4 regions of the Azospira sp. MPR-LB4 genome follow, and region 1 is predicted to be linked to each of the others. Evidence: predicted binding sites of a transcription regulator. Region 1 holds the regulator's gene; each other region holds the start of a gene.

Evidence for each region. The regulator sigma-54, encoded in region 1, starts transcription at its own class of promoters, with help from an activator protein. The targets are predictions, from matches to a motif close to TGGCACGCTTNCTGCTNA.
Region 2: a site for sigma-54 is predicted at 1,597-1,614, ahead of flgB (flagellar basal body rod protein FlgB). Genes of this name have one in related genera too.
Region 3: a site for sigma-54 is predicted at 2,207-2,224, ahead of fdnG (formate dehydrogenase-N subunit alpha). Genes of this name have one in related genera too.
Region 4: a site for sigma-54 is predicted at 4,470-4,487, ahead of AC3QLZ_RS15960 (nitrate reductase). Genes of this name have one in related genera too.

The regions. Positions count from the first base shown of each region.
Region 1 covers NZ_CM179521.1:2,192,548-2,199,905, reverse strand. The annotation lists gene AC3QLZ_RS10420 (PAS domain S-box protein) at 1-814, opposite strand, end outside; gene recA (recombinase RecA) at 951-1,973, shown strand; gene recX (recombination regulator RecX) at 1,970-2,425, shown strand; gene lptB (LPS export ABC transporter ATP-binding protein) at 2,491-3,237, shown strand; gene AC3QLZ_RS10400 (RNA polymerase factor sigma-54) at 3,304-4,782, shown strand; gene hpf (ribosome hibernation-promoting factor, HPF/YfiA family) at 4,797-5,117, shown strand; gene ptsN (PTS IIA-like nitrogen regulatory protein PtsN) at 5,273-5,758, shown strand; gene hprK (HPr(Ser) kinase/phosphatase) at 5,727-6,662, shown strand; gene AC3QLZ_RS10380 (PsiF family protein) at 6,708-7,022, shown strand; gene AC3QLZ_RS10375 (hypothetical protein) at 7,144-7,358, shown strand, end outside.
Region 2 covers NZ_CM179521.1:3,301,274-3,308,631, forward strand. The annotation lists gene AC3QLZ_RS15495 (flagella synthesis protein FlgN) at 1-320, opposite strand, end outside; gene flgM (flagellar biosynthesis anti-sigma factor FlgM) at 358-648, opposite strand; gene flgA (flagellar basal body P-ring formation chaperone FlgA) at 757-1,476, opposite strand; gene flgB (flagellar basal body rod protein FlgB) at 1,648-2,061, shown strand; gene flgC (flagellar basal body rod protein FlgC) at 2,074-2,478, shown strand; gene AC3QLZ_RS15520 (flagellar hook assembly protein FlgD) at 2,498-3,187, shown strand; gene flgE (flagellar hook protein FlgE) at 3,203-4,558, shown strand; gene flgF (flagellar basal-body rod protein FlgF) at 4,593-5,336, shown strand; gene flgG (flagellar basal-body rod protein FlgG) at 5,362-6,144, shown strand; gene AC3QLZ_RS15540 (flagellar basal body L-ring protein FlgH) at 6,164-6,829, shown strand; gene AC3QLZ_RS15545 (flagellar basal body P-ring protein FlgI) at 6,852-7,358, shown strand, end outside.
Region 3 covers NZ_CM179521.1:1,187,624-1,194,981, forward strand. The annotation lists gene fdnG (formate dehydrogenase-N subunit alpha) at 1-2,106, opposite strand, end outside; gene fdhE (formate dehydrogenase accessory protein FdhE) at 2,553-3,425, shown strand; gene AC3QLZ_RS05410 (hypothetical protein) at 3,917-4,981, opposite strand; gene AC3QLZ_RS05415 (cache domain-containing protein) at 5,374-7,358, opposite strand, start outside.
Region 4 covers NZ_CM179521.1:3,409,499-3,416,856, reverse strand. The annotation lists gene AC3QLZ_RS15975 (ABC transporter substrate-binding protein) at 1-127, opposite strand, end outside; gene AC3QLZ_RS15970 (tautomerase family protein) at 396-596, shown strand; gene ybiB (DNA-binding protein YbiB) at 668-1,651, opposite strand; gene AC3QLZ_RS15960 (nitrate reductase) at 1,683-4,448, opposite strand; gene AC3QLZ_RS15955 (ClpXP protease specificity-enhancing factor) at 4,671-5,090, opposite strand; gene AC3QLZ_RS15950 (glutathione S-transferase N-terminal domain-containing protein) at 5,199-5,795, opposite strand; gene AC3QLZ_RS15945 (cytochrome c1) at 5,878-6,591, opposite strand; gene AC3QLZ_RS15940 (cytochrome b) at 6,605-7,358, opposite strand, start outside.

The DNA of each region.
Region 1 (7,358 bases):
TGGCGAAGGGGCCGGTGCCCAGGGCAGCGAAGACGGCGGCCGTCAGGGCCGTGGTGGCCAGGGCCAGGGTCACCAGGCGCAATTCGCAGCTGAAGGCGATCCAGATCAGGGTCAGCAGGAGCAGCAGGCCGGCGTAGGCGAAGGATTCGGGGGCCCGTTCGGAGAAGAACCACAGGCTGCTGAGGGCGGCGGCGACCACCGCCGCCACCGCCAGATGGCGCCAGCGGCCCTGGTCCAGGCCTTCCCGGGGCTGCAGCCAGGCCAGCAGCAGGGGGGCCAGCAGCTGGGTGCCGGCCAGGTCGCCCACCCACCAGCCGCGCCAGGCGGGCAGCAGCTGGGCCGGCTCCAGGCTGCCGCCCAGGCTCAGGGCACCGACGCCCAGGCTGGCGCTGATGGCGCCGCCCAGCACGGGGGCGCTGAAACACAGGTGCAGCACGTCCTGGGGGCGGCCCAGGCGCGGATCGAACTGCAGGGGACCCCGCAGCAGACGGTAGCCGGCCCAGGCGCCGAGGGCGTTGCCGGCGCCCATGAGCAGGCCGGTGAGGGGAGCAAAGCCGCTGATGAGGGCGCTGCCCAGGGTGGCCAGCAGCACTGCCGGCCACAGCCGTCCGCCGCCCAGGACGAGGGCGGCCAGGGCAATGCCGGCGGGGGGCCAGAAGGGCACGAAGAGGCCGTGGCCGGCAGTGCCGATGGCCATGGTCAGCTGGGCCACCGCCAGATAGGCGGCAAACACCAGCAGCAGCCCCGGGAGCAGGGGCAGGCGGGCAGCGGGGAGGGGAGCGGCGGCCGGGGGCGCCAATAATCGCTTTAGCATAATTTGCGCCATTTTCCCTGCTTTGCCGCGGTGTTCCAAGGCCTTTGATGCTGGGGATAACACGTAGTCCGGGTAACTTGGCGTAGGCCGGAGGGTTTGTGCCATAATCAGCCGCTTGATTTTGGGGAATTCAGTCATGGACGACAACAAGGCCAAAGCACTAACCGCCGCACTGGCGCAGATTGAAAAGCAGTTCGGCAAGGGCGCCATCATGAAGATGGGCGAGACCGAAGTGGACAAGGGCGTGGACGTGGTGTCCACCGGCTCCCTGGGCCTGGACGTGGCCCTCGGCGTGGGCGGCCTGCCCCGGGGCCGGGTGGTGGAAATCTACGGTCCGGAATCCTCCGGCAAGACCACCCTGACCCTGCAGGTCGTCGCCGAGATGCAGAAGCTGGGCGGCACCGCCGCCTTCATCGACGCGGAACACGCCCTCGATCCCCAGTACGCCCAGAAGCTGGGCGTGAACATCGGCGAGCTGCTCATCTCCCAGCCGGACAACGGCGAACAGGCCCTGGAAATCGCCGACATGCTGGTGCGTTCCGGCGGTGTGGACGTGATCGTGGTGGACTCCGTGGCCGCCCTCACCCCCAAGGCCGAAATCGAAGGCGAGATGGGCGATTCCATGATGGGCCTGCACGCCCGCCTGATGAGCCAGGCCCTGCGCAAGCTCACCGCCAACATCAAGAAGACCAATACCCTGGTCATCTTCATCAACCAGATCCGCATGAAGATCGGGGTGATGTTCGGTTCCCCGGAAACCACCACCGGCGGCAACGCGCTCAAGTTCTACGCCTCCGTGCGCCTGGATATCCGCCGTATCGGCGGCATCAAGAAGGGTGACGAGGTGATCGGCAACGAAACCCGCGTCAAGGTGGTGAAGAACAAGGTCTCCCCGCCCTTCCGCGAAGCCCTGTTCGACATCCTCTACGGCGAAGGCATCTCCCGCGAGGGCGAGATCATCGAACTGGGGGTGGCCAACAAGCTGATCGAGAAGTCCGGCGCCTGGTATTCCTACAAGGGCGAGAAAATCGGCCAGGGCAAGGACAACTCCCGGGAATTCCTCAAGGCCAACCCGGCCATTGCCCAGGAAATCGAAGGCAAGATCCGGGAAGCCCTGGGCGTGGCCAACCCCGCCCCGGCGGCCGCTGCCGGGGAATGACCCCGAGCCTGCGCCAGCGGGCCCTGGGGCTGCTGGCGCGGCGGGAGTACAGCCGGGCCGAACTGGCCCGCAAGCTGGCGCCCCACGCAGAATCCGAGGCTGAGCTGGAGGCCCTGCTGGACGACCTGGCGGCCCGCCGCCAGCTTTCCGATGCCCGCTATGCCAGTGAAAGGGTCGCCATCCGCGCCCGCCGCTACGGCGATGCCCGGCTGGCCCAGGAACTGCGGCAGAAGGGCGTGGCCGAGGAAACCGTCGCCGCGGCCCTGGCCCAGGGCGGCAGCGAGCTGGAACGGGCGCGCCAGGTGTGGCAGAAGAAATTCGCCGCCCTGCCCGCCGATCTGGCCGAGCGGGCCAAACAGACCCGCTTCCTCCTCAGCCGCGGCTTTGCCGCCGCCACCGTCCGCCAGGTGCTGCAGGGCGGCTGGGACGACGAGTCCGGCAGCGACTGGTAGAACCCCCGGGCGACACCTCTGGCACAATGCCTTTACGCCCCCGCATTCATAGAATCCGATAGCCCATGTCCGAGCAGAACCCCGACCTCATCGCCAAGCTTTCCGCCAACAACCTGAAAAAGCGCTACAAGTCCCGCACCGTGGTGCATGACGTGTCCTTCGAGGTGGGCAGCGGTGAGGTGGTGGGCCTGCTGGGCCCCAACGGTGCCGGCAAGACCACCTGTTTCTACATGATCGTCGGCCTGGTGCCCTCCGACGGCGGCTCCATCCAGCTGCAGAATCAGGAAGTGACCCACTTCCCCATCCACAAGCGGGCCCATCTGGGCATTTCCTACCTGCCCCAGGAGGCTTCCGTCTTCCGCAAGCTCAACGTGGAGGAGAACATCCGCGCCGTGCTGGAACTGCAGAAGCTGCCCAAGCACGAGATCGACCTGCGCCTGGAGGAACTGCTGGAAGAGCTGCACATCGGCCACATCCGCGCTTCCAATGCCGCCGCCCTGTCCGGTGGCGAGCGCCGCCGGGTGGAAATCGCCCGGGCCCTGGCCACCTCTCCCCGTTTCATCCTGCTGGATGAGCCCTTCGCCGGCGTGGACCCCATCGCCGTGCTGGAAATCCAGAAGATCATCCGTTTCCTCAAGGACCGCAGCATCGGCGTGCTCATCACCGACCACAACGTGCGTGAGACCCTGGGCATCTGCGACCGGGCCTACATCATCAATGAGGGCCGGGTGCTGGCGTCTGGCCGCCCGGATGAGATCGTTTATAATGAAGACGTCCGAAAAGTATATCTGGGCGAGAGCTTCCGTCTCTGACGAGCCCAGTCTCCGAGTCTTTCCCTCAACCCGCTCATTGCCGCCGGCCCCTTCGGCCCCGGGTCCATGAAACCAACCCTCCAACTCAAACTCTCGCAGCACCTGGCCCTGACGCCACAGCTGCAGCAGTCCATCCGGCTGCTGCAACTGTCGACGCTCGAGCTGGAGCAAGAGTTGGAGAAGTATCTGCTGGAAAACCCCCTGCTGGAGCGGGAGGACGAGAACTACGAGCCCTCCTACAGCGGGAGCGAAGGCGAATACGCCGGCAGTACGGCCGAGGCCGCTGCCGAAGGCCCGCGGGAAGGCGATAGCGGCGAATCCGGTGAAGGCGCCGACAGTCATGGCCCCGAAGAAGTCCGGGACGACAGCCGGGACAGCCTGGGCGAAGGCGAGGACTGGTTTGCCGAAGGCAGCTACCCTTCCGCCTCCCGCGACGAAGACGAGGATTCCGACTTCCAGGAAGTGCAGGCCGCCAACACCTCCCTGCGCGACCACCTCAACTGGCAGCTGGGCCTGATGCAGCTCTCCGAGCGGGACCGGCAGCTGGTCAGCTTCCTCATCGAGGCGCTGGACGAGGACGGCTACCTGACCCAGCCCCTGGAGGAGCTGCAGGAAGCCCTGCCGGAAGAGCTGGAAATCGACCTGGACGACCTGCAGATCGCCCTGCGCCACCTGCAGCACCTGGACCCGACCGGTGTCGGCGCCCGTACTCCGGGCGAATGCCTGGCCCTGCAGCTGGAAGCCCTGCCGGCCGACGAGGTGCGGGACCAGGCCTTGAAGCTGGTGCGCCATCATCTGGAACTGCTGGCCGGCCGGGACTTCACCAAGCTGAAGAAGCTGCTGGGCTGCGACGACGAGCGCCTGCGCGCCGTCACCAACCTGGTGAAGAGCCTCAACCCCCGGCCCGGCGCCCAGTACGCGCCCCTGGATGCCCGCTACATCACCCCGGACGTGGTGGTGAAGAAGGTGCGCAACCAGTGGACCGCCAGCATCAATCCGGACGCCTACCCGCGCCTACGCATCAACCGGCTCTACGCCGAGATCCTCTCCAAGCAGCGCGGCTCCAGCCTCTCCGGCCAGCTGCAGGAGGCCCGCTGGCTGATCAAGAACGTGCAGCAGCGTTTCGACACCATCCTGCGCGTGTCCCAGGCCATCCTGGACCGCCAGCGCCAGTTCTTCGAACACGGCGAGGTGGCCATGCGTCCCCTGGTGCTGCGGGAAATCGCCGAAACCCTGGGCCTGCACGAATCCACCGTCTCCCGGGTGACCACCCAGAAGTACATGGCCACCCCCCGGGGCATTTTCGAACTCAAGTATTTCTTCGGCAGCCATGTGGCCACGGATACGGGGGGCGCCTGTTCGGCCACCGCCATCCGGGCCCTGATCAAGCAGCTGGTGGCGGCCGAAGACCCCAGAAAACCCCTTTCGGACAGTCAAATATCCGAAATTCTTGGCCAACAAGGCATTGTTGTGGCGCGTCGAACCATTGCAAAATACAGAGAAGCGCTCAACATTTCGCCGGCCAACCTACGCAAGTCCATCTAAAAAAGGAGCGAGCCATGAACCTGCACATCACCGGACATCACCTGGAAGTCACCCCGGCGATCCGCGACTACGTCACTGCCAAGCTGGAGCGGGTTACGCGTCACTTCGACAGCGTCATCGACGTCAACGTCATCCTCACCGTGGAAAAGCTGAAGCAGAAGGCTGAAGTCACCGTGCGCGTGCCCGGCAAGGACATCCACGTGGATGCCGAGGATGCCGACCTGTATGCCGCCGTGGACACCCTGATCGACAAGCTGGACCGCCAGGTGCAGAAGTACAAGCAGAAGGCCCAGGATCACCACCGCGACACCATCAAGAATCACATCGAAGAGTGATCTGATTCCCTCTCCGGGACTGGGACGAAAGGCATAGGCGGCGGGGTCGTTTTCCGTTATGATCCCGCCACTTTTCGCCAGGTATCCTGCCTGAATCCCAGTCTCCAACCGGCCCTGCCGCCGCCATCCCGCTGTTCGGGGAAGGTTCCCGCCCCATGGATCTGATCGCCAAACTCCTCCCTCCCGCCCACATCCTGCTGGACCTCGAAGCCAGCAGCAAGAAGCGGGCATTCGAGCAGGCCGGACTGCTGTTCGAGAACAACCTGGGCATCGCCCGGGCCACGGTTTTCGACAGCCTCTTCGCCCGGGAAAAACTCGGTTCCACCGGCCTGGGCCAGGGGGTTGCCATTCCCCACGGCCGCATCAAGGGGCTCAAGGAAGCCGCCGGCGCCTTCATGCGCCTGTCCGCCCCGGTGCCTTTCGATTCCCCCGACGGCAAGCCCGTCGGCCTGATGTTCGTGCTGCTGGTGCCGGAACAGGCCACCGAGCAGCATCTGCAGATTCTTTCCGAGCTGGCCCAGCGTTTCTCCGACCGGGCCTTCCGCGAGGCCCTGGGCGCCTGCGACAACACCGACGACGCCCACCGCCTGTTCACCGACTGGGGGAACCATGCGGCAAATCTCCATCAGCCAGCTGTTTGAGGACCACCAGGACAAGCTGTCCCTGACCTGGGTCGCGGCCCAGGGTGCCGAACGCTCCATCGAGATCCGGGAGCGGGGCAACTACGGCGCCGACGTGGTCGGCCACCTCAACCTGATCCACCCGGAACGCCTGCAGGTCATCGGCGCCGCCGAGTACCAGTGGCTGAGCCGGGTCAATCCTGAGCGCCTCAAGGCGCAGATGAACGAAATCTTCGCCGCCCAGCCTCCTGCCGTCATCGTCGCCGAGGGCCTGGAAGTGCTGCCGGCCGTGCTGGAGGGCTGCGAGAGCACCGGCACTCCCCTGTTCACCACCGCCAAACCCTGCTCGGCCGTGATCGACCTGCTGCGCATCTACCTCTCCCGCCGCCTGGCGGACACGGTGTCGGTGCATGGCGTCTTCATGGACGTGCTGGGCATGGGCGTCCTCATCACCGGCGATTCCGGCGTCGGCAAGTCTGAACTGGCCCTGGAACTGATTTCCCGGGGCCACGGCCTGGTCGCCGACGACGTGGTGGAACTGGCTCGCATCGCCCCCGCCACCATCGAGGGCCGTTGCCCGGGCATGCTGCGGGACTTCCTCGAAGTGCGGGGCCTGGGCCTGCTAAACATCCGCACCATCTTCGGCGAGACCGCCTCCCGGCGGAAAATGAAGCTCAAGCTGATCGTGCACCTGCAGAAGCCGGTGGCCGGGGTGGATGCGCCGCGCCTGCCCCTGGATGCCCAGACCCAGGAGATCCTCGGCGTGGCCGTGCGCAAGGTGGTCATTCCGGTGGCCGCCGGGCGCAACCTGGCGGTGCTGCTGGAGGCGGCGGTGCGCAACAGCATCCTGCAGCTGCGCGGCATCGACAACATGCAGGAATTCATCACCCGGCAGCAGAAGCTGCTGCTTGACGACGATATTTGACGAACGCATAGTGGTGATCCCTGCCTGACCACTGACGGAGACACCATGAAAAAGATGCTGCTTGCCCTGTGTTCCCTGGCCTGTATCGGCCTGGCTCCCATTGCCGGCGCCGCTGACGCGGCCAAAGCGCCGACGCCCCAGCAGGAGCGCATGAAGAACTGCAACAAGGAGGCCGGCGAGAAAGGCCTCAAGGGCGACGAGCGCAAGGGCTTCATGAAGACCTGCCTCTCCGGCAAGACCGCCGACGCTCCCGCCGCCAATGCGGAGTGCCAGTCCAAGGCCGCGGAGAAGAAACTGGCCGGTGCTGCCAAGGCCTCCTTCATCAAGAAGTGCGAAGCCGACAGCCAGGCTGCCAAGTAAGCCCGGGGCGGACTTCCCGCAAAAATGCCAGCCGATTGAAGGCTGGCATTTTTTTTGACAGAATGGCCTGCCCCATTCCCCCAATACCGCCCCGACGCCGGGCATTTCCCTGGAGCCCGAGATGCAGCCAGCCCTTCTGCGTGCCGCTTCCCGCCTGCTCTGCTGCGGCCTGCTGCTGGCGGCGACCGGCGGTGCCCGGGCCTTCAGTTTTTCCGAGGAGGAGAAGCAGGACGCTGCCGAGGACGAGGGGCGCCGCGGTCGCATCGCCCAGAATCTGGCCGCTCCCTGCAAGGCGGCGTTGCGCAACCAGGGCATCCTGGTGGCCCTGGCCGACCA
Region 2 (7,358 bases), 1.1 Mb from region 1:
TTCAGCAGGTTGAGTTCCCTGGCTTCCACCACGGCGACTTTGAGGCTGTTCCACAATTGCTGAACGGCGAAATCCTTCGGGTTGCCCCGAATCCAGGCCTCTACGCCCGGGCGGTCGTTTTCCAGACCCGCACTTCTGAGCACGACGTTACGGGCTTCCCCGCTACGATTCAAGGTTTGCACCAAAGCAACCTTGGTGGCGCTGAGGGCCTCCAGGGCTTCGGTATCCCCGGCAGTCAAGGCGCCTTGCTCTTCCTTCAGCAGCTTGATGAAATCCCCCATCTGGGCAAGTTCGCCTTCCAACAGGGATTTGAGGGTCATCGTCGCTTGATTCATAGGGAGGAGGGCGGGCGCCGGATCAGGATTGGTCCTGCTTCCTCAGCAATTCTTGTGCCGAATTAATCAGGCGGTCCGCAATGGCGTCGGCGTTGATGGAAAAGCGCCCTTCTGCAATGGCCTGCTTGATAGCGGCTACCTTGGCATTGTCCACCGGAGCGTTGCCCTGCTCTTCCAGGGACTGCAGCCGTCCGGCGAAACTCAATTGCACATCCCCGGAACTGGCTTCGGTCTTGGTCTGTGGCTTGGTCGTGCGCTTCTGCGTATCAACCCCGGGGGTGCCGGCGGGCGCGAGAGACGATTCAATTTTCACGGCGAACCCTTTCAGGCTTTCATCTTGCTGGATTTAACGGCACAAACCTGCAGAAACTTTAGCGTTTTTTTGGTGTGGCTGATGGCATTGAATCTTGTCCGGCTGCGGCTAATGGCCGATCTCAATGATGCCGCCGGGCCGGGCAATGCCGCTCACCGTTTGTCCGTTGGCCAGGCGTGCCTGGGCGATCTGACCTTCGGCTGCGTTGTTCATGGCGCGCCCTTCGCTGGTTACGGAAAAGCCAGAGCCACGGGACATGATCTTTACGGTTTGACCCTGTTGAACGACCAGCGGCGCCATCAGCATCTCGGCCCGCAAAGGTTGGCCGGCGGAAATGGCATTACGCAAGGTCTTGCCGACGGCCTGCTGTACATCTGTTACGACGCCGCTTGGTAATCCGGCCAGGTCGCCGCTCTGGGCAACGACATCATTGAGAGTGAGGGGTTGCCCGGGTGAGAGGGGGCGGGCGGCCACCAAGTAGTTGGCTGTGACGCTGACCTGGACCGGCACATAGATGCTCCAGCCGGCATCGCCGAGGCACTTCACCCCTACTGAAATGCGCCCCCAGAGGCGGGCGCCCGGGGGAAGGAAGGCCTCAACCGCAGGGCAGGCGGCTAGCTGGGTGCGGCTGTCGAGAGGTGTGATGGTGTACTGGACCCGCCCCGGGAGCCCTTTGGTCTGTGTGCGGAGAAATTGGTCCACCGCGTTGATGACTACGTCCCCATTCTGCGTAGGCGTTTGGGCATGGGCATTGCCGATCTGCAAATGCAGGGTCAGCGCCAGCACTAAGGTGGGGATAAGGGCAAAGATTCTGAAAGGGAGCAGCATGTCGCTATTTTGCCTTAGGACAGGGAATGGCGGGGTACTCCAGGCGGCAAAAGTTGCCGAAACATGGCTGCTTGTTGCGCCCCCCTCTGTAATTTCTTGCCTCAGAGGGGTGGTTTTGTGTGGCACGAAAAGTGCATTGCTAGCTCAGCTAATTATTTCCGGATGGCAGCCATGGTCAGCAAACTTGATCAAACCATAAATTTCAACCGCCAGGCGTTGGGGCTGCGTGCCTATCGCCAACAGGTGCTGGCTGCCAATATTGCCAATTCGGACACCCCGAATTTCAAGGCGCGGGACATTGATTTCAACTCTGCCTTGCAAAATGCCTTGGCCGGCAAGGGGCAGTCCGACCTGGGCATGAGTACCACCTCGCCCCGGCATATTTCTGGCACCAGCAGTGCAGGCCCCGCTTCCCTGATGTATCGCACGGTCAATCAGCCCAGCGCTGACGGCAATACCGTTGATATGGATATCGAGCGCGCCAAATTTGCCGAGAACGCTGTCCAGTACGAGGCGAGTCTGCAGTTCATCGGTGGTCAGTTCAAGACCATGTTGTCGGCGATTCAAGGCCAGAGCGGACAGTAAGGAGTCTAGTTCATGAGTATTTTCAACATGTTCCATGTGGCCGGTAGCGCTCTGACGGCCCAGTCTGTGCGTCTGAATGCAGTTGCTTCCAACATGGCCAACGCAGACAGCATTACCAGTGCCGATGGCACTCCCTATCGCGCCAAACAGGTGGTATTCGAAGCCACGCCCATGGGCAATGAGTCGGCCCAGGGAGTGAGGGTGAAACAGGTGGTGGAGAGTGCGGCGCCGCCCAGGATGGTTTATGACCCCAAAAATCCGGCCGCCAATGCCGAGGGCTATGTCTCCATGCCCAATGTGGATGTGGTGGAGGAGATGGTCAATATGATTTCCGCCTCCCGCTCCTACCAGAGCAATGCCGACGTAATGAATACGGCCAGAACCCTGTTGATGCGTACCTTGGCCATGGGCCAGTAACCAGATTTAGGAGAGCAACATGGCAACCAGTACTTCTTCCAATACCGCCATTACGGACCCGTATGCCTCTCTGAATGGCGTGGCGACCGATAAAACGACGAGCAAAAAGTCCACGACGGCTGACGACATCCAGAGCCAGTTCATGACCATGCTGGTGACCCAACTGCAGAACCAGGATCCGTTGAATCCGATGCAGAGCGCGGAAATGACCAGCCAGCTGGCCCAGATCAACACCGTCAGCGGCATTGAAAAGCTCAACTCCACCCTGGAGAAGGTTCTCAACATCTACGACGATGGCCAGTCCATGCAGGCGGCGGCAATGCTCGGCAAAAATGTCCTGGTGCCCGGCGGCAATATTGGCCTCACTGACGGCCAGGCTGTCGGTGGTTTCGAGTTGGAAAGCGATGCCGACAAGGTGGTGCTGACCATCAAGGATGCCAATGGCGTGGTGGTCAATAAAGTGGATATGGGAGCAACCAAGGCCGGTAGCCACCTGTATGCCTGGGATGGAAAGAATGAGGCCGGCACTGTCTCTGCCAATGGTGTGTACACGGTGACGGTGGAGGCGACCAAAGGCGATACCAAGGTCACGTCTCAACCACTACAGGTTGGCACAGTTTCTGCTGTAGTCCGTGGGACCAGCGGTTTCCAGTTGGATGTGGGAACCGGGACCTTGATCAACTACGACGACGTTCGCCAGATTCTGTAAGGGCAGGAGAACAATATGGCATTCCAACAAGGCTTGAGTGGCCTCAACACTTCTTCCAAGGCACTGGACGTCATCGGTAACAACGTCGCCAACTCCAGCACTGTCGGCTTCAAGTCGGCGGATGCGCATTTTGCCGATGTCTATGCGTCGACCCTCGGGGCTGGCGGCGCCAACCAGGTGGGTATCGGTACCAACTTGTCGGGCATCGTCCAGCAATTTACCCAAGGCAACGTGTCCACCACCAACAATACCCTGGACATCGCCATCAACGGCAACGGCTTCTTCCGTCTCAGTCAGAATGGCGCCATCAGTTACAGCCGCAATGGTCAGTTCCATCTGGACAAGAACGGCTATATCGTCAATGACCAGAATCTGCGCTTGACGGGTTATCCGGCCGGCATGGACGGTTCCATCCGGCAGCAGAATCCGCGGGAGCTTCAGGTTACGGCCGATCTGCTGAAATTGTCGCCGGTGGCGACCGGTTCCAGTACCGGTGGCGAATACGCCGGGGCCCAAGTTGCTGTTAATTTGGACTCCCGGGTAACCGACAAAACCTTCTCTGTCGGTGCCGGTGGGGAGCCGAACATTGACCCGGCGGGCTACAACTATTCAACGGGTCTGACCATTTACGACTCTCTTGGGAATCCGCATACCATGACGATGTACTTCGTCAAGACGGCCAATCCCCGGGAGTGGGAGCTTTACACTAACGTGGACGGTACCCGAATGGATGGTGCAGGTGACTCGCCCAACTTGGCGACACCTATCCTAATTACTTTTGATAGTGTGGGGCAGCTTGAAACCATCGGCGGTGCGCCTGTTGCACCCAATCCAGCAGCTGGTGGGGCATTGCCCGAGATTCCTGTGTCCATTGATCTGGATCAGGTTGCAACTAATCTGGGACGTGTGACTTGGGGAGCAACCACTCCCATGACATTCAATTTGAACTTGGCCGGCACGACTCAGTATGGTGACGCTTTTGCAACCAACCGGCGGGTTCAGGACGGCTACAGCTCCGGCAATCTGGCGGGCCTGAATATCGGCAAGGATGGCGTTATCCAGGGGCGTTACAGTAACGGCCAGACACGCAATGTAGGCCAGATGGTGCTGGCGAGCTTCGACAATCCGAATGGCTTGCAGGCCATCGGCGGCAATCAGTGGATCGAAACCTCCACTTCCGGACAGCCGACGGTGGATGCTCCGGGCACCGGTCGTCTGGGGGAAGTGCAATCGAATGCGGTGGAAGAGTCCAACGTGGATCTGACGTCCGAACTGGTGAAGATGATTACCCAGCAGCGCAACTACCAGGCGAACTCCCAGACCATCAAGACCCAGGATCAGATTATGCAAACCATCGTCAATCTGCGCTAATCGTTGAATCTCTGAGCAACTGGACTGAGCCCCTATGGATCGTCTGATCTACACCTCCATGACCGGTGCCAAGCATGCCTTCATGCGGCAGGCTGGAGTGGCCCACAACCTGGCGAACGCGGCCACCTCTGGCTATCGTTCTCAGGAGCACCATTTTCGGGCTGTGCCGGTGCAAGGGGAGGGGTTCGCCACCCGCACCTTTACCGTGGATGCTTCGGTCAAGGATGTGATGGATCAGGGGCCCATGATGTATACCGGCCGTTCCCTGGATGTGGCCGTGCAGGGCAAGGGCTGGATTGCCGTCCAGGGCGCCGATGGCAAGGAGGCCTACACCCGGGCGGGCAGCCTGGACGTGAATGCCAACGGTCAATTGCAGACCAAAGACGGTCAGAATGTACTCGGCGAAGGCGGTCCCATCAGCATCCCGCCAGATTCCAGTATTTCTGTGGCGCCGGATGGCACGATCTCCGTGGTCCCCACCTTTGGGGTGCCCAACACCACCAATATCGTGGCCCGCATGAAGTTGGTGAATCCTCCAGAGGATCAGCTTGAGCGGGGCGCTGACGGCCTGTTTCGCCAGAAGAACGGCCAGCCGGCCAATCTGGATGCCAATGTGCGCCTGGCGCCGGAAACCCTAGAAGGCAGCAACGTCAATGTGGTGGATGCCATGGTTAACATGATTTCCATTGCCCGCCAGTTCGACATGCAAATGAAGATGCTGCAGAACGCAGATGCCAACGCCAAGGCCGCTGGCCAGTTGCTGACCGCCGCCCGCTAATTTTGGCCAACGCAAGGAATAACAAATGATCCGCTCACTCTGGATTGCCCGCACCGGCCTCGATGCCCAGCAGATGCAGATGGACGTGATTGCCAACAACCTGGCGAACACTTCCACCAATGGCTTCAAGAAGTCCCGGGCGGTGTTCGAGGATCTGCTCTATCAGACCATGCGTCAGCCTGGTGCCCAATCCTCCCAGCAGACCCAGATTCCCGCCGGCCTGCAATTGGGTACCGGTGTTAAGCCGGTGTCCACTGAGCGCATCCACACCCAGGGCAATTTGCAGCAGACAGGGAATGATCTGGACGTGGCCATCAACGGCGCCGGTTTTTTCCAGATTCTGATGCCGGATGGCTCTACGGCCTATACCCGTGACGGTTCCTTCCATAAGGACAATCAGGGGCAGATGGTGACGGCCAGCGGCTATCCCCTGCAGCCGAATATCACCATTCCCCAGAATGCGCTCTCCGTCACCATTGCCAAGGATGGTACGGTCAGCGTGACCCAGCCGGGAAATACTGCAGCGGTCCAGATCGGCTCCGTGCAGTTGGTTAGTTTCATCAATCCGGCTGGCTTGCAGAGCGTGGGGGAAAACCTCTTCCTGGAAACCGCAGCCAGCGGCACGCCTACGCCCAACACGCCGGGAACCAATGGCCTCGGCGTGCTCAACCAGAAGTATGTGGAAACCTCAAACGTGAATGTGGCCGAGGAACTGGTGACCATGATCCAGACCCAGCGGGCCTACGAACTCAATTCCAAGGTGGTTTCCACCTCCGACCAGATGCTTAGTCGTCTGACCCAGATGTAAGCCACCAGGGAGAAAAGCCATGAAACTGTCCCTGCCGTTCATTATTGGATTGCTGACATTGCTTTCCGGCTGCGCCTCCGTGCCGCCGACCAATGTGCACCAGCCCATGACTGCCAGGCCCCAGCCGCGCAACGACTTGGCGACCAACAACGGCGGTATCTTCATGCAGACTGCCAGCCGTCCCCTGTTCGAGGATCGTCGGGCCCGTTTTGTCGGCGATACCATCGTCGTCAATATCGTGGAAAACACCCAGGCCTCCATCAAGGGCAACACCAGTGCCGAGAAAACCGGGGCCATCAACGCTTCCGTTACCGCCCTGGCCGGTGTGCCGGGCAAGTCCTTCCAGGGCTTGAATGCCCAGACCAGTAGTTCCAACACCTTTGATGGCAAGGGCGAGTCCGGCAGCAGCAATGTCTTTACCGGGACCATGACTGCCACCGTGATCGAGGTCCTGCCCAATGGCAATCTGCTGGTGTCCGGGGAGAAGCAGGTGGCGATTGGCCAGGGGCAGGAGTTTGTCCGGGTCTCCGGGGTGGTCAATCCTTATATGATCACAGCGGCCAATGCGGTTAATTCCTCCCAGATGGCCGATGCCAGGATTGAGTACAAGTCCTCTGGCATCATCAATGAAGCCCAGGTCATGGGCTGGTTGGCACGATTCTTCCTTACCTTTATCCCGTTCTAGGAGAAAACGCGGGAGAAGGACCATGGCAATGAATATCGGGAAAACCTTGCGGGGGGTGGCAATTGTTGCCGCCTCCCTTTTGCCGTTCTTGCCGCAACCGGCTCAGGCCGAGCGCATCAAAGACCTGGCCAGCGTTCAGGGGGTGCGTAACAACCAGCTGGTGGGGTATGGTCTGGTCGTGGGTTTGGATGGCAGCGGTGACCAAACGACCCAGACGCCTTTTACCGTCCAGAGCATCATCAACATGCTGTCCCAACTGGGGGTGACCTTGCCGCCCGGCCAGTCCTTGCAGTTGCGTAATGTCGCCGCCGTGATGGTGACGGCCGTATTGCCGCCCTTTGCCAAGCCTGGGCAACAGATCGACATTACGGTGTCTTCCATGGGGAATGCGAAGAGCCTGCGTGGCGGTACCCTGGTGATGACGCCCCTGAAGGGGGCTGACGGCAACGTCTACGCCATGGCCCAGGGTAATGTGGTGGTTGGCGGTGCCGGAGCTTCTGCCGGAGGTTCCTCGGCCCAGATCAATCAT
Region 3 (7,358 bases), 1.0 Mb from region 1:
CAGGGCGCGGCCGTTGAGTTCCTTGGCCAGCTCTTCCGGGGTCGGATCGTAGGGGTTCTTGTAGGGCCAGGAGAGGTTGAGGATGGGCTCGGGCACGGCACCGCCCTGCTCCTGGTACAGCTTCTTCAGGGCCATGAACAGCTCGGCGATGATCTCCTGGTCGGTCTTGGCCTCGCCCGGGGCGTCGGCGCCCTTCCAGTGCCACTGCAGCCAGCGGGAGGAATTGACGATGGCGCCGTCCTCTTCCGCGAAGCAGGTGGAAGGCAGGCGGAACACCTCGGTCTGGATGCTGGCCGGGTCCACGTCGTTCAGCTCGCCCTGGTTCTGCCAGAAGGTGGAGGTCTCGGTGGCGATGGGGTCGATGATCACCATGTACTTCAGCTTGGCGAAGTCGGCGGCGGTCTTTTTCGCGTCCGGGAAGGAGGTCAGGGGATTGAAGCCCTGCACGATGAAGCCGTTGATCTTGCCCTGGTGCATCAGGTCCATCACCTGCAGCACGTCGTACATCTTGTCCCACTTGGGCAGCCAGTCGTAGCCCCAGTTGTTCTCCTTGGTGGCCTTGTCGCCCCAGAACCACTTCATCAGGCTGACGAAGAACTTGGGGGTGTTGCCCCAGTAGTTCAGCTGGCCCGGCTGCAGGGCCTTGGGCGTGGTCTTCTCCAGGTAGTCGGCGAAGGTCGGATGGGCCTTCTCGCTGGGCAGGGTCAGGTAGCCGGGCAGGCTGGTGGACAGCAGACCCAGGTCGGACAGGCCCTGGATGTTGGAGTGGCCGCGCAGGGCGTTCACGCCGCCGCCGGGCATGCCGATGTTGCCCAGCAGCAGCTGGATCATGGCCATGGTGCGGATGTTCTGGGCGCCCACGGTGTGCTGGGTCCAGCCCAGGGCGTAGAGGATGGTGCCGACCTTGGTCGGCACGCAGGTCTCGCCCAGGTGCTTGCAGACGGAGAGGAAGCCTTCCGTGGGGCTGCCGGTGAGGTCGGAGACCACTTCCGGCGTGTAGCGGGCGTAGTGGGCCTTCATCAGGTTCCACACGCAGCGCGGGTGCTGCAGGGTCGGGTCGGTCTTGGCCTGGCCCTTGGCGTCCAGCTCGTAGCTCCAGGAGCCCCGGTCGTACTTGCCCTTGGCCTCGTCGTAGCCGGAGAAGAGGCCCTCGTCGAAGGTGAAGCCTTCATTGACGATGAAGCTGGCGTTGGTGAAGGACTTGACGTAGTCCCACTGGATCTTGTCGTTGCTCACCAGCCAGTTGATGATGCCGCCCAGGAAGGCGATGTCGGAGCCGGCCCGGATCGGCACGAATTCGTCGGCGACGGCGGCGGAGCGGTTGAAGCGCGGGTCCACCACGATCAGCTTGGCGCCCTTCTTCTTCGCCTCGATGGCCCACTTGAAGCCCACCGGGTGGGCCTCGGCCGGGTTGCCGCCCATGATCAGGATGAAGTCGGCGTTCTTGATGTCCACCCAGGTGTTGGTCATGGCGCCGCGGCCGAAGGTGGCGGCCAGGGCGGCCACCGTGGGGCCGTGGCAGACCCGGGCCTGGGCGTCGGTACCGACGATGCCCAGGGAGCGCATGAACTTCTGGGTCAGGATGCCGGTTTCGTTGGAGGAGGCGGAGGCGGTCAGCATGGCGGTGGACAGCCAGCGGTTCACCGTCACGCCGTCGGCGTTCTTGGCGACGAAGTTGGCGTCCCGATCGGCCTTCATGTGCTTGGCGATGCGCTCCACGGCCTCGTGCCAGGAGATGCGCTTCCATTCCTTGCTACCCGCTTCCCGCACTTCCGGGTACTTGAGGCGGTTGGGGCTGTGGATGAAGTCCAGCAGGCCCGCGCCCTTGGGGCACAGGGAGCCGCGGCTGACGGGGTGATCCGGGTCGCCCTCGATGTGGATGATCTCCTGCTTGGCGTTCTTGGCGCCGTCGCCCAGGCTGTACATGAGCAGGCCGCAGCCCACCGAACAGTAGGTACAGGTGTTGCGGATTTCCTTGGCCCGGGTCAGCTTGTACTGACGTACCTCGGCCAGGGCGGTGGCGGGCGAGAAGCCCAGGGCCACCAGGCTGGAAGCGGAAAGACCCGCCGCCGAAACCTTGAAGAACTGCCGTCGTGTGACTTGCATGAATCCTCCCTTGAAAGCGGAATTGCCGTGCTCCGGGCCGCCCGTGCAGAAGTCGCCTGACCTTCCGCCGGACCATCGCCGCCCACGGCTCGGGGAACATTTCGCACTTTCCGTGCCACCCGCCAAAACCGCTTCGCCACAAGGGTTTTGTGCTTCGCCGCAATCGAAAACGGGACATTCTGTCCCTCGCCGACCGGACAGAATGTCCCGCTGCAGCGCAGCAGAAGCGCCCTGCCCCGCCCCCGCAGCAGGGCCGAAAATCGGCCGCCGCCATCGGCGCCGGACCCCGCCACGGCCCTGGCGCCGCGCCGTTCCGCCGCCCCGCCATTCGCGCCCGACGCCGCTTCCGGGCACAATCCCGTGCACGATTCTTGCAACCCTGCGCCGATGGCCCGCCAGCCCGGGCCCAATCCGGCCCTCACCGCCCACTGAAGAGACCCACCCACATGACCCTCTCCGCCCACGACGACACCGCCGCTGCCATGGCCGCCGCCGGTCTGGTGCCCGGCCAGTCCCCCTCCCCCGTGCGCCTGCCCGCCGCCGCCAGCGTCTTCAAGACCCGGGCTGCCCGCCTGCGCCAGCTGGCCGAAGGCCACAGCCTGGGCGACTGGCTCGGCTTCGTCGCCACCCTCAGCGACGCCCAGCAGCAGCGCATCGACGCCGCCCCCGGCCTCACCCCCGGCGCTTCGCCGGAACAGCAATGGCAGGGCGACCTGCAGGCCCTGCTGGCCCTGCTCCAGGACCAGGTGCCCGAACCGGCCCGCCCCACCCTGGCCGCCCTGCAGCAGGCCGACGCCGCCAGCCTCAGCGCCCTGGCCGAGCGCATCGTCGGCGGCACCATGGAAGCGGACGACATGATCCTCGCCCCCTTCGTCATGGCCGCCCTGCAAGTGGCCTGGACCCGCCACGCCGCCGGCCTGGACGCCGCCAGCGTCGCCGCCCCCGCCACCGCCCACAGCTGCCCCGTCTGCGGCAGCGCCCCGGTGGCCGGCGTCATCCACGTCGGCAACGAATCCGGCGGCCTGCGCTACCTGCACTGCGGCCTCTGCCACACCGCCTGGCACCACGTCCGCGCCACCTGCGTCGCCTGCGGCAAAGGCAAGGAAGTCAGCTACCGCGCCCTTGACGAGCGGGAAGACGGCGCCCGGGCCGAAGCCTGCGACACCTGCCACAACTATCTGAAGCTGCTGCTGGCCGAGAAGGCCCCCGGCCTGGACCCCATCGCCGACGACATGGCCACCCTGGCTCTGGACATCCTGGTGAGCGAGGAAGGCTACCAGCGCATCGGCATCAACCCCTTCCTGCTGCTGGGCGAATAAGCTCCCGCTCCGGCGCATGCCGGAGAAGCACAAAAGACGGCCCTCCCGGCGATGCCATTGCCGGGAGGGCCGTCTTTATTGGGGTGTGGCGAGGTGGGTAGTTGTGATTGTTCGCCTGGGTATGGCGGACTGTTCCTCGAGGCGCTGCCGGGTGTGATTCCTCAGGTCCGAGAGTTGTTTGAATCTTCCGGCGTGGTGGAGTGTTTTACGGCTGGGTTCCGCGCCTGACGCGCGGGCGTCCTTTCTTTTGTCTCGCCAAAAGAAAGGAGCCAAAGAAAACGCGAGCCCGGTTTGGCGCCCCGCGTTCCGCGGGGTTCCCTGCGCTACTCGCTTCCGGCGGGGGCTGCGCAACTCGGGCCTAAAGGCCCTCAAACAGTGCTCGCCCTTTTCCCGCCACAAGCTCCGTTGCTCGGCGCCGCACAGGGCAGGGACCGGCTCTCTCCGAATATTTCTTATGACTTAAAGAAAACAATCACCGGCTTTGAAAACGGTCAATAACCGACTAAGCCGTCCACGTTTCGAAGGCTGGCTGCCTCCCACCTTGTTTGTGTTGCCAATTGCAAAACCTTTTCAACACCACATTGGGGCTGTTCATCACACACTCTATCGAAATAGCCCGCAAGCCACACATACTTAGCGAACACGTCTTCAGGACAATCTGCCTCTCGCGCCTTGCTGAGAATCAAATCACGGACAGGGTTGAGACAGCTTTTCCATAGTTGCGGATCTGTGAAGAACGGATCACCCATAAACGGCGGCAAGAAATTGAAAAATAGGTAGCCGTCAGGACTGGGTGCCCATGGAAGAGCGCCATTTGAATCTTTGCCTTCCCACTCTAAGCAAAGTTCCCTAGAGAGGATCACGCGAGGAGTAGAGGCAAATTTACTCTCCAAATCGTATGCCTGGATTAGCCCTGGGCCAAACACTAGGTTTCCATCGTGAAATATCTCTCCCCGTGAAACTCCGCCTCGAAGAAGGTATCCAGAAGTAATTAGATTAGATGTCAGTATTTGAAGGGCGTTTTGAAGGATATCTTTGCCTTGGCTACTATCTTCAACGCTAATAACTAGCGAATCTGAAAACTGGGTCATCACCGGATTCCCTGGCCATCTCATGCCATGGGGTAGCAGCCCACTTAGTGAGTTGAAGTGATTCGCGACCCAGCCCAATTGGGCCAAAGTTTTTCCCAGCGCCTTTACGACGGCACTTCCGCCACGACTGATTCCAGCCCTCCAGCCTAATATGTCAAGGAACGCAACAATGCGAGTTTCGTATTGAAGACTAGCTTCAAATCGCGCGGCCTCGTCGGCTTGGCGTTTTGCTTCAGCCTCTCTTTCTGGCGCATCGGCATCCCACTTTGCTTTTTGAGCATCAGCCAGCATTTCCTCTTCATCAGAGAACTCGAGGTAGTAGATCTCGCCTGTTTGCACGTTGGTGGTTAGGCTATATCGGCGAGTGTGGTTTCGCGCTTCCAAACGAACAAGCTTCCCGCCCTCGCGCTTGTAAATCGGATATTCGCCAGCGAGATCAACGACAGTTCTATAGGTTGGATTCATTAGCAGAAGGCATCAATAAGTTAGAGAAATCATACGCTTGCAGACAACCGATTATCCTCTTTGCGCTAGGTTGAGCTATGACCGCTTCTGGTCGCCCCCTTCCACCCCCGCCGAGCAGCGGAAGGCGGGCGGGGGTTTTCGGCGAGGACTGTCTGAGCCCCCGCAGGGGGCGAGTTCCGCAGCCGCCCCGCTCGGCTGAGCAGCGCAGGGAAGCCCGCAGGGCCGGGAGTGAGGGTTCCCCTTCTTTTGGTTCCTTTTCTTGGGGAAGCAAGAAAAGGAACACGCGCGGCGGCGCGGAACACAGCCGCAAAATCAACAAACCACGCCCGAAGCGGCAACCCACCCGAGCAAACCCACCAAAAACAAAGGGCAGTTGCAACCGCCCTTTAACCTCACTCCCCCGCCTTCATAAACCTCGCCGCAAACACCGGCGCCGACGGCTGTTCCGTGTATTGCGCCTCCCGGCGCAGCCACAGGGTGAAGGTGGTGTGCTCCCCCGGCGCGCTCTCCACCGAGATGCGCCCGCCGTAGCGCTGGATGATGGCGTAGGAGATGGACAGCCCCAGCCCCGTGCCCTCCTGCTTCTTGGTGGTGAAGAAGGGATCGAAGATGCGGTCCAGGTCGGCCGGGGCGATGCCGTGGCCCGTGTCCCGCACCCGCAGCAGGGCGCCGGGGAAGGAGGCTTCGCCGGGGATGGCGTCGTCGGGGCCGATGTCCCGGCTTTCCACGCTCAGGGTGCCGCCCTGGGGCATGGCCTGCATGGCGTTCATCATCAGGTTGATCAGCACCTGCTGCAGTTCGCCCCGGTTCATTTCCACATTGCAGCCGGCCTCGAGCCGGGTCTCCACCTTGACCCCGGCCTTGTTCAGGTTGTGCCGGGTCAGCACCAGGCAGTCGGCCACCACGCCGTTCACGTCCGTGGCTTCGGCATAGCCGGCGAAGTCGCCGGGGCGGGCGAATTGCAGCAGGCGGGTGACGATGGCGCGGATGCGCTGGGTCTGTTCGTCGATCAGGCGGATCTCGCCCCGCACCGGCTCGGCCTGCTCCCCCAGCACGTCCCGCAGCAGTTCCAGGTTGCCCTGGATCACGGCCACCGGGTTGTTGATCTCATGGGCGACGCCGGCGGTGAGTTCGCCGATGGCGGTGAGCTTTTCGTTCATCACCAGCTGCTGCTGGGCCCGGCGCAGGGTGGCGTTGGCCTCTTCCAGGGCGGCGGTGCGCTCGGCCACCTTGCGGTCCAGCTCGTCGGCGGAGCGTTGCAGTTCCAGGCGGCGGGCAGAGAGGGAATCGAGCAGGTGGTCGAAGGCCCGGGAGAGGCGGCCCAGTTCGTCCTTGCTGGCGCTGGGGCCGACCCGGGCGGTCTCTTCGCCGGCTTCGATGCGGACCATGACCCGGTTCATGCGCTCGATGGGGCGGAAGATGGTCTGGGCCCAGCGCAGGGCGGCCAGGGTGCCCAGGCCGGAAACCAGCAGGAAGAGCAGGAAGAGGCCGGCCAGGGCGCCGTGCAGGGCGGTCTGCAGGGGGGCTTCGAGAAAGCCCACGTAGAGCATGCCGACCCGCTCGCCGCGCAGGTTGAGCAGGGGCTCATAGCCGGAGACGTAGGTGTCGTCCACCACGAAGGCGGAGCCGAGCCACACTTCGCCCCGGCCCAGCACCTTGTCGCGCACGGCCTGGGAGACCCGGGTGCCGAGGGCGCGCCGGCCTTCGAAGAGGCGCACGTTGGTGGCAATGCGGGTGTCGCCGAGGAACAGGGTGGCGGTGCCCTGGCTGCCCAGGGGCAGGGAGGCCTGCTGATAGACGATGGTGTTGATGCGGTCCACGATGCCCAGGTTGCCGTTGAGCAGGACGCCTCCTTCCAACACTCCCAGCATCTGGCCCTCGCTGCCTAGCACCGGCACCGCGGCCTGGATCACCAGGCCCCGGTCTTCGGCCCGGCGCGGGTCGGGGGAGGCATTGCGGGTGGGCAGCAGGTCCAGGTGGGCCCGCTGGCGCAGGGCGGGCGCCAGTTCGTCGAGCTGCTCCGGGGCGAACACTTCCAGGCCGTGCTGGCCCCGCCCCTGCAGGGCGGACTGGACCACGTCCCAGGCGCTGCGGTCCACCGGGCCGCGGCCACCGGCCCGCACCCGGCCCCGGGAATCGAGCAGCACCAGATAGTCCAGGCCCTGGGCCAGGGCCGCCTCCTGCAGCAGCAGGTCCATGTCGTCGGGAGCGCCCCGCTGCAGGGCCTGCAGCAGGCGGTGGGAGGAGGAGAAACCTTCCAGGTTGAGGCTGACGCCGCTCTGCACCCGGTCGAAGAACTGGCGGGCGGTGACCAGGTCGGAGCTGACCTTGTTCACCAGCAGCTGGTTGTAGCCCTGGGTGCCCCATATCCAGACGA
Region 4 (7,358 bases), 1.2 Mb from region 1:
GGGGCCCGCTGAGGGGCAGGGACTGGCCCAGCTTGATGACATTGCCCTGCTGGGCATGAAGCGACGTCGCCAGCAGGGCCCCACAAACGAAATAGAGCCCCGTGAGGGCTCGCCGTAGCGCCTTCATCCACAATCTCCTTTGGTGTCTCGATGCCGCCTGGTAGGGGACCGGTATGCTCCGGTTCGGGCCTCGTTCGCTGACGGGCTGGCCACAGTCTAGGAAGGGACGCAGCGGGAGATTGTCATCTGCACGACAATTGGCCCCAGGCCCCGCCTGGCCTGCATCGGCGGCGGGCGGCGGGGAGCCGGCAAGGACTGGCGGCGATGACCGGAGCATCCGCCGGCGCCTTTTCCATGGCACCATGGCCGACCCCCAACCGACCCGAGGAGATCCCATGCCCTACGTCAATATCCAGATCACCGCCGGCGCCAGCCGGGAACAGAAGGCCCGCCTGGTGGCGGAAGTCACCGACAGCCTGGTGCGGGTGCTGGGCAAAAAGCCGGAACACACCCACATCGTGATCCAGGAAATCGCCGAGGAAAACTGGGGCTTTGCCGGCCTGCTCACCGACGACTGGAAGCGGCGCCAGGGCTGAGCCCCCAAAACAAAACCCGCCTGGCGGCGGGTTCGGGCGGAGCGCGGCCCCACGGCCAGGGCCGGGACGGTCTAGACAGTGGTCAGGCCGTTGCCTTCCACCGCCACAATGGCCTTGGCCTGGTTGAAGTCTTCCGCATAGCCGCTGGCGTAGAGGCAGCAGGCCAGCTGGTTGGCCAGGGGCAGGGGCAGGCTGGCCTGGCCGTCCAGCACCTTGCGGATCCACTGGGCGGTGACCTTGGCGTCGCACTCCTCCGGCAGGTTGGGCAGGGCCTTGAGGCTTTCGTGCTCGGCCTCGAACAGCACCTCGCACTGCTCCTCGTGCAGGTACTCGATGCGCGGGCGGCGCTTGGGATTGGCGAAGGGCTCCCCTTCCGAGGCCCGCAGCAGCAGGGCCCGGCCGCCGCCATAGGAGAGGATGTCGCGCATCAGGTCCATGTAGGCCGGATGGGTGGCGGCCCCCAGCAGGACGCCGCCGCCCTTGAAGGGGTCGAGCATCTTCACCAGGCTGTGGGCGCTGTTGCGCAAGCCCAGGCGGCTGCGCAGGGAAAGCAGGTTGTGCAGCCCCGGGCTGAGCACGTTGAGGGGCACGAAGGCCACGCCGTAGCCGTCCATGGCCTGCTGCACGGCGCTGTGGCTGGCGCAGGGCATCAGGCCCAGTTCGCGGAAGACGTGGGCCGAGGTGACCCGGCCATAGCCTTCGAGCAGGCCGTGCACCAGCACCGGCACGCCGAAGCGCTGCAGCAGCAGGGCCAGCAGGGGCGTCAGGTTGGCCCCCTTGCGGGCGCCGTTGTAGCTGGGAATGACCACCGGCCGGATGCGCCCGGGAGGCGGCCGCAGGGCATGGACCCGCTCGCTGGCGGCGGCCAGGAAGCCGATCATTTCCTCGGCGCTCTCGCCCTTGACCCGCAGGGCGATGGTGATGGCCCCCAGTTCCAGTTCGGGCACACCGCCGTCGAGCATGGCGCCGTAGAGCAGTTGGGCCTCCTCCTGGGTCAGGTCCTTGGCGCCCTCGGCGCCGCGGCCGAGTTCCTTGATGAAGTGGGCGTAATTCATGGGCGTCTCCCCGGTTTTCCTTGTCTTTCCCTCAGGCAGCCTGGGGGGATGTCTTGGCAACGATGATTTTCTTCACTTCGGGCAGGCAGCCGCCGCAGAAGGTTCCGCATTTTAGCTCGTTCTGCAGGCCGTCCAGGTCCAGGCCCCTGGCGATGCCGGCCTCGATCTGGGCCTGGGTGATGTCGGCGCACTTGCACACCACCGGGCTGGCGCGCAGCAGCTTGGCCGGCGGCGTGCTGATGGGCGCCACCGCCCAGCGCAGCAGGTCCGGGTCCAGCACGTCGTCGGAGATGGCGTCCTTGAGCCAGGCCAGGGCCTGGGTCTCGCCGGCCAGGCGCACCCCGAGCAGGTGGCCGTCCCGGGCCAGGGCCCGCTTGCCGATGTGGCGGCGGCGGTCGGCGTAGACGATGGCGCCCTCCTCCCGCTCCAGGTCGAAGAGGGCGTCGATCTCCCGGATCTGGGCCTCGTCCAGGGGCGCCTCTGCCGCGGCGCGGAACACCACCAGGGGCTGGCCGCGGCCATAGAGGCCGACGCTGGCGTAGGGGAAGCGGGGCAGCAGGCGGCGCGCCCGTTGAAGCAGGGCCAGGCTGGAGGCCAGGGCGTCGGGCCCCTCCCCGGCCCGCACCACGGCCAGGGGCCAGGGCAGGTCGGCCTTTTCCACCTGCACCGGGGCGTGCTTCAGCTCGGGCTGCAGGGAAATGGGATCGCAGGCCGGGCCGGTGAAGGCATTGGCGCCGGCACCGTGCATGAAGCGGCTGCCCCAGTGCATGGGCAGCCAGGCCCGGCCCTTCTTCAGGCCGGCCACGGCGGCCACCCGCAGCACCAGGCTGTCGCGGCCGTTGCTGACCCGGGCCAGGTCGCCGTCCTCCAGACCCCGGTGGCGCAGGTCGCAGGGATGCATGGCCAGCACCGCCTCCTCGGCGCCGTGGAACAGGCGCGGCACGGTGCCGGTGCGGCTCATGCCATGCCACTGGTCCCGCAGGCGGCCGGAAAGGAGGCTGATGGGCTGATCCACATCGGTGGGCTCGGCCACCTCCTGGTGCTGCACCGGAACGAAGCGGGCGCGGCCGGAAGGCGTGGGGAAGCGGCCGTCGGCGTAAAGCCGGGGCAGCCCGGCCTCGGCCCCTGCGGGGAAAGGCCACAGCTGGGGCCCGCGCTGCTCCAGGAGGCCGTAGGAGAGACCGGTGATGTCCAGGTCCCGGCCCCGGGTACTGTCCCGGTGCTCGTTGAAGATGGCTTCGGGGCGGCGGTAGGGGAACAGGCGGCGGGCCTCGTCGCCCCGGCCCAGTTCATCCCCCAGACGGTGGGCGAAATCGACGGCGATGGCCCAGTCGGCCCGGGCCTCGCCGGCCGGCGCCACGGCGGCCCGCACCCGGGAGATGCGGCGCTCCGAATTGGTCACCGTACCTTCCTTCTCGCCCCAGCTGGCGGCGGGCAGCAGCAGGTCGGCGTAGGCGGCGGTGTCGGTGTCGCCGTAGGCTTCCTGCAGCACCACGAATTCCGCCGTCTCCAGGGCGGCCCGCACCCGGGCCTGGTCCGGCAGGGAATGGGCCGGGTTGGTGCAGGCGATCCACAGGGCCTTGACCTCGCCCCGGCCCACGGCCTCGAACAGCTGCACGGCGGTAAGGCCGGGCTTGGCCGGCACTTCGGGCACCCCCCAGAAGCGGGCCACTTCGGCCCGGTGTTCGGCGTTGCCCAGATCCCGGTGGGCGGAGAGCAGATTGGCCATGCCCCCCACTTCCCGGCCGCCCATGGCGTTGGGCTGGCCGGTGAGGGAGAAGGGGCCGGCGCCGGGCCGGCCGATGTGGCCGGTAGCCAGGTGCAGGTGGATCAGGGCGGCGTTGTTGTGGCTGCCGTGGCGGGACTGGTTGAGGCCCTGGCACCAGAGGGACAGGCTGGCCTTGGAGAGGCCGAACCAGCGCGCCGCCTGGACGATGTCCTCGGCCGGGATGCCGCAGATCTGGGCCGCCACGGCGGGGCTGTAGTCCGCCGCAATCGTTTCCAGGGCGGCAAAGCCTTCGGTGTGGGCGGCGATGTAGTCCCGGTCCACCAGGTTCTCGGCCAGCAGCACGTGCAGCATGGCGTTGTAGAGGGCGATGTCGGTGCCGGGCTTCAGGGCCAGGTGCAGGTCGGCGATGGCGGCCGTCTCGCTGCGGCGGGGGTCGGCGACGATGATCTTGAGTTCGGGATTGGCCTCCCGGGCATCCTCGATGCGGCGGAAGACGATGGGATGGGCGGCGGCCGGATTGGCGCCGGTGATGAACAGGCACTGGGCCAGGCCGATGTCCTCGTAGCAGTTGGGCGGCGCGTCCACGCCCAGGGTCAGCTTGTAGCCGGAGGCGGCGGAGGACATGCAGAGGCGGGAGTTGGTGTCGATGTTGTTGCTGCCGATGAAGCCCTTCACCAGCTTGTTGAAGACGTAGTAGTCCTCGGTCAGCAGCTGGCCGGAGACGTAGAAGGCCACCGCCTCCGGTCCGTGCTCGGCGATGACGGCGGCGAAACGGCGGGCCGCCACGGCCATGGCCTGCTCCCAGCTCACCCGCTGGCGCGGCTGGTCGCGGCGGGTGCGCACTTCCGGATAGAGGGCCCGGTTGGCCTGACGGGTGCCGGGGGCGGCGGTGAGGTGCAGGGTCGCCCCCTTGGCGCAGAGGCGCCCCTGGTTGGCCGGGTGCTCCGGGTCGCCGCGCACGTCGGTGATGCGGCCGTCGCGGCTGTCGATGAGGACGCCGCAGCCGGTGCCGCAGTAGCAGCAGGTGGAAGGGGTGACACTGGGGGGAAAGTGGCTTTCATTTGGCATGGTCTGGGCTCCTGCCCCAACACAGCAACAGCCATGCCACCATTAATAATCAATGGGTTACCAATAAACGACAGCGAATCCGCCAGGAGAACGGCTGGATTTCGGCCCCAGCTTGGCGCATCCCGCGCCAGCTTGGTGCGCCAAAGAAAAACCGCCTCGGCTTGGGGCGCGAGGCGGTTTCCGGTGGAGCGGCGGGGAGTACCTAAGAAGGAAAACCCCCGCTCACTTCACCCGCTGCAGGTGGGGACGGCCGCTGGGCGGTGCGGCCGGCGGCTCCGGCGGGGTCTCGTCGCCGGCATCCGCCACCACTTCGCCCTCGCCTTCACCTTCTTCATCCACCTCGAAGGCCATGCCGGCCCCGTTTTCACGGGCGTAGATGGCCACCACATTGCCCACCGGCACCGACAGATCCCGGGCCACACCGCCGAAACGGGCGGCAAAGCTGATCAGCTCGTTGCTCATGTTGAGGTGGGAAGTGGCGTCGCCGCTGATGTTGAGGACGATCTGGCCGTCCCGCACGTACTCGCGGGGCACCAGGGTCCGGTCATCCACGGCCACTGCGATGTAGGGGGTAAAGCCGTTGTCCACGCACCATTCGTAAATGGCGCGGATCAGGTAGGGCTTGGTGGAGGGCAGTTGCATGACAGTCTTCCGCTGAATGGCGCCGACCGGTCCGGCCGACGCACCGGCACCGCAGGCGCCGGCCTGGAGAAAAGACGGGGACACCGTGGCGGCGCCCCCGTCAGTTCGTTACTTGCGCATCACCTTTTCGGAAGGCGTCAGGGCATCGATGAAGCCCTGGCGGCTGAAGATGCGCTCGGCGTACTTCATCAGCGGCGCGGCAGTCTTCGGCAGGTCGATGCCGTAGTGGTCCAGGCGCCACAGCAGGGGGGCGATGGCCACGTCGAGCATGGAGAACTCGTCGCCCAGCATGAACTTCTGCTTGGCGAACATGGGAGCCAGCTCGGTCAGGCGGTTGCGGATTTCGGTCCGCGCCTTGTCGGCGGTCTTGGCGTTCTTTTCCAGGGGCTCGATGTAGGCAAAGATTTCCCGTTCCATGGTGGACAGCAGCTGGCGCGCCCGGGCCCGCATGATGGGGTCGGCCGGCATGAGCTGGGGATGGGGGAAACGCTCATCGATGTATTCGTTGATGATGTTGGGTTCGTACAGGATCAACTCGCGCTCGACCAGCACCGGCACCCGGTTGTACGGGTTGATGACGGCGATGTCTTCGGGCTTGTTGAAGAGGTCCACATCGATCACCTGGAAGTCCATGCCCTTTTCGAACAGGACGATGCGGCAGCGGTGGCTGAAGGGATCGGTGGTGCCGGAGTAGAGGTTCATCATGACTCGTTACCTCAAAAAGGAATCGGCACCGCCGCCGGGAAAAGCCCCGATCGGCGATGCCGTAGCCTGAATGTCAGGCGGGTTAGTGCACGTCTTTCCAGTACTCGCGCTTGAGAGCGTAAGCAACGACGAAGAGCACGCCGAGGAACAGCAGGACGGCAATGCCCAGCTGCTTGCGCAGACCGGAAACGGGTTCACCGATGTACACCAGGAAACCGACCAGGTCAGCGATTTGCTTGTCGTACTCGGCGGCGGACAGCTTGCCGGGTACGGCCAGTTCCAGCTTGTGGGTCTCGTGGTTCAGCACTTGCTGACCCTGCAGTTCCCACAGGATGTGCGGCATGCCGACGTTCTCGAACACCACGTTGTTCCAGCCGGTGGGACGCTTGTCGTCACGGTAGAAGGAACGCAGGTAGGTGTAGAGCCAGTCGGCGCCGGGACCGGCTTCGGAAGCGCGGGCACGGGCGATCAGGGTCAGGTCGGGCGGGGTGGCGCCGAACCATTGCTTGGCTTCGTCCGGACGGATGGCGACGCGCATGGGCTCGCCCACCTTGTCGGCGGTGAACAGCAGGCTGTCCTTGATCTGCTGCTCGGTCAGACCGATGCCGGTCAGCCGGTTGTAGCGCATGAAGGAGGCGCCGTGGCAGTTCAGGCAGTAGTTCACGAACAGCTTGGCGCCGTTTTGCAGGGCCGCGTTGTCGCCGGAAACGTCCGGAGCCTTGTCCAGATGCACGGCGGCGCCGCTGGCCAGCGCCATCAGGGGCGCGAAGAGCAATGCAGTAAGCAGTTTTTTCATGTCGCTCTCGTCCTTATTTCATGGTCACACGCTCGGGTTCCGGCGTGTACTTGTCCACCTTGGAATACCACGGCATCAGCAGGAAGAAGCCGAAGTAGATCAGGGAGCAAACCTGGGAGACCTTCTCGCCCCAGTAGGAGGGCGGCTGGGTACCGAGGTAGCCCAGGATCACGAAGCAGATCACGAACAGGGTCAGGAAGGTCTTGTAGATCGGACCGCGGTAGCGGATGGACTTGACCGGGCTGCGATCCAGCCAGGGCAGGAAGGCGAAGATCACCACGGAAGCGCCCATGGCCACCACACCCCAGAACTTGGCATCCAGGCCCAGGATCGGCCACACCATGGCGCGCAGGATGGAGTAGAAGGGGGTGAAGTACCACACCGGAGCGATGTGGGGCGGGGTCTTCAGGGGATCGGCCGGAATGAAGTTGTTGTATTCCAGGAAGTAGCCGCCGCCTTCGGGTGCGAAGAACACCACGCAGGAGAAGACCATCAGGAAGACCACGACGCCGACGATGTCCTTGACGGTGTAGTAGGGATGGAAGGGAATGCCGTCCAGGGGATGGCCGTTCTCGTCCTTCAGCTTCTTGATCTCGACGCCGTCGGGGTTGTTGGAGCCGACTTCGTGCAGGGCCAGGATGTGGGCGGCGACGAGGCCGATCAGCACCAGGGGCATGGCGATCACGTGGAAGGAGAAGAAGCGGTTCAGGGTTGCATCGCCCACCACGAAGTCACCGCGCAGCCAGACGGACAGGTCCGGTCCGATC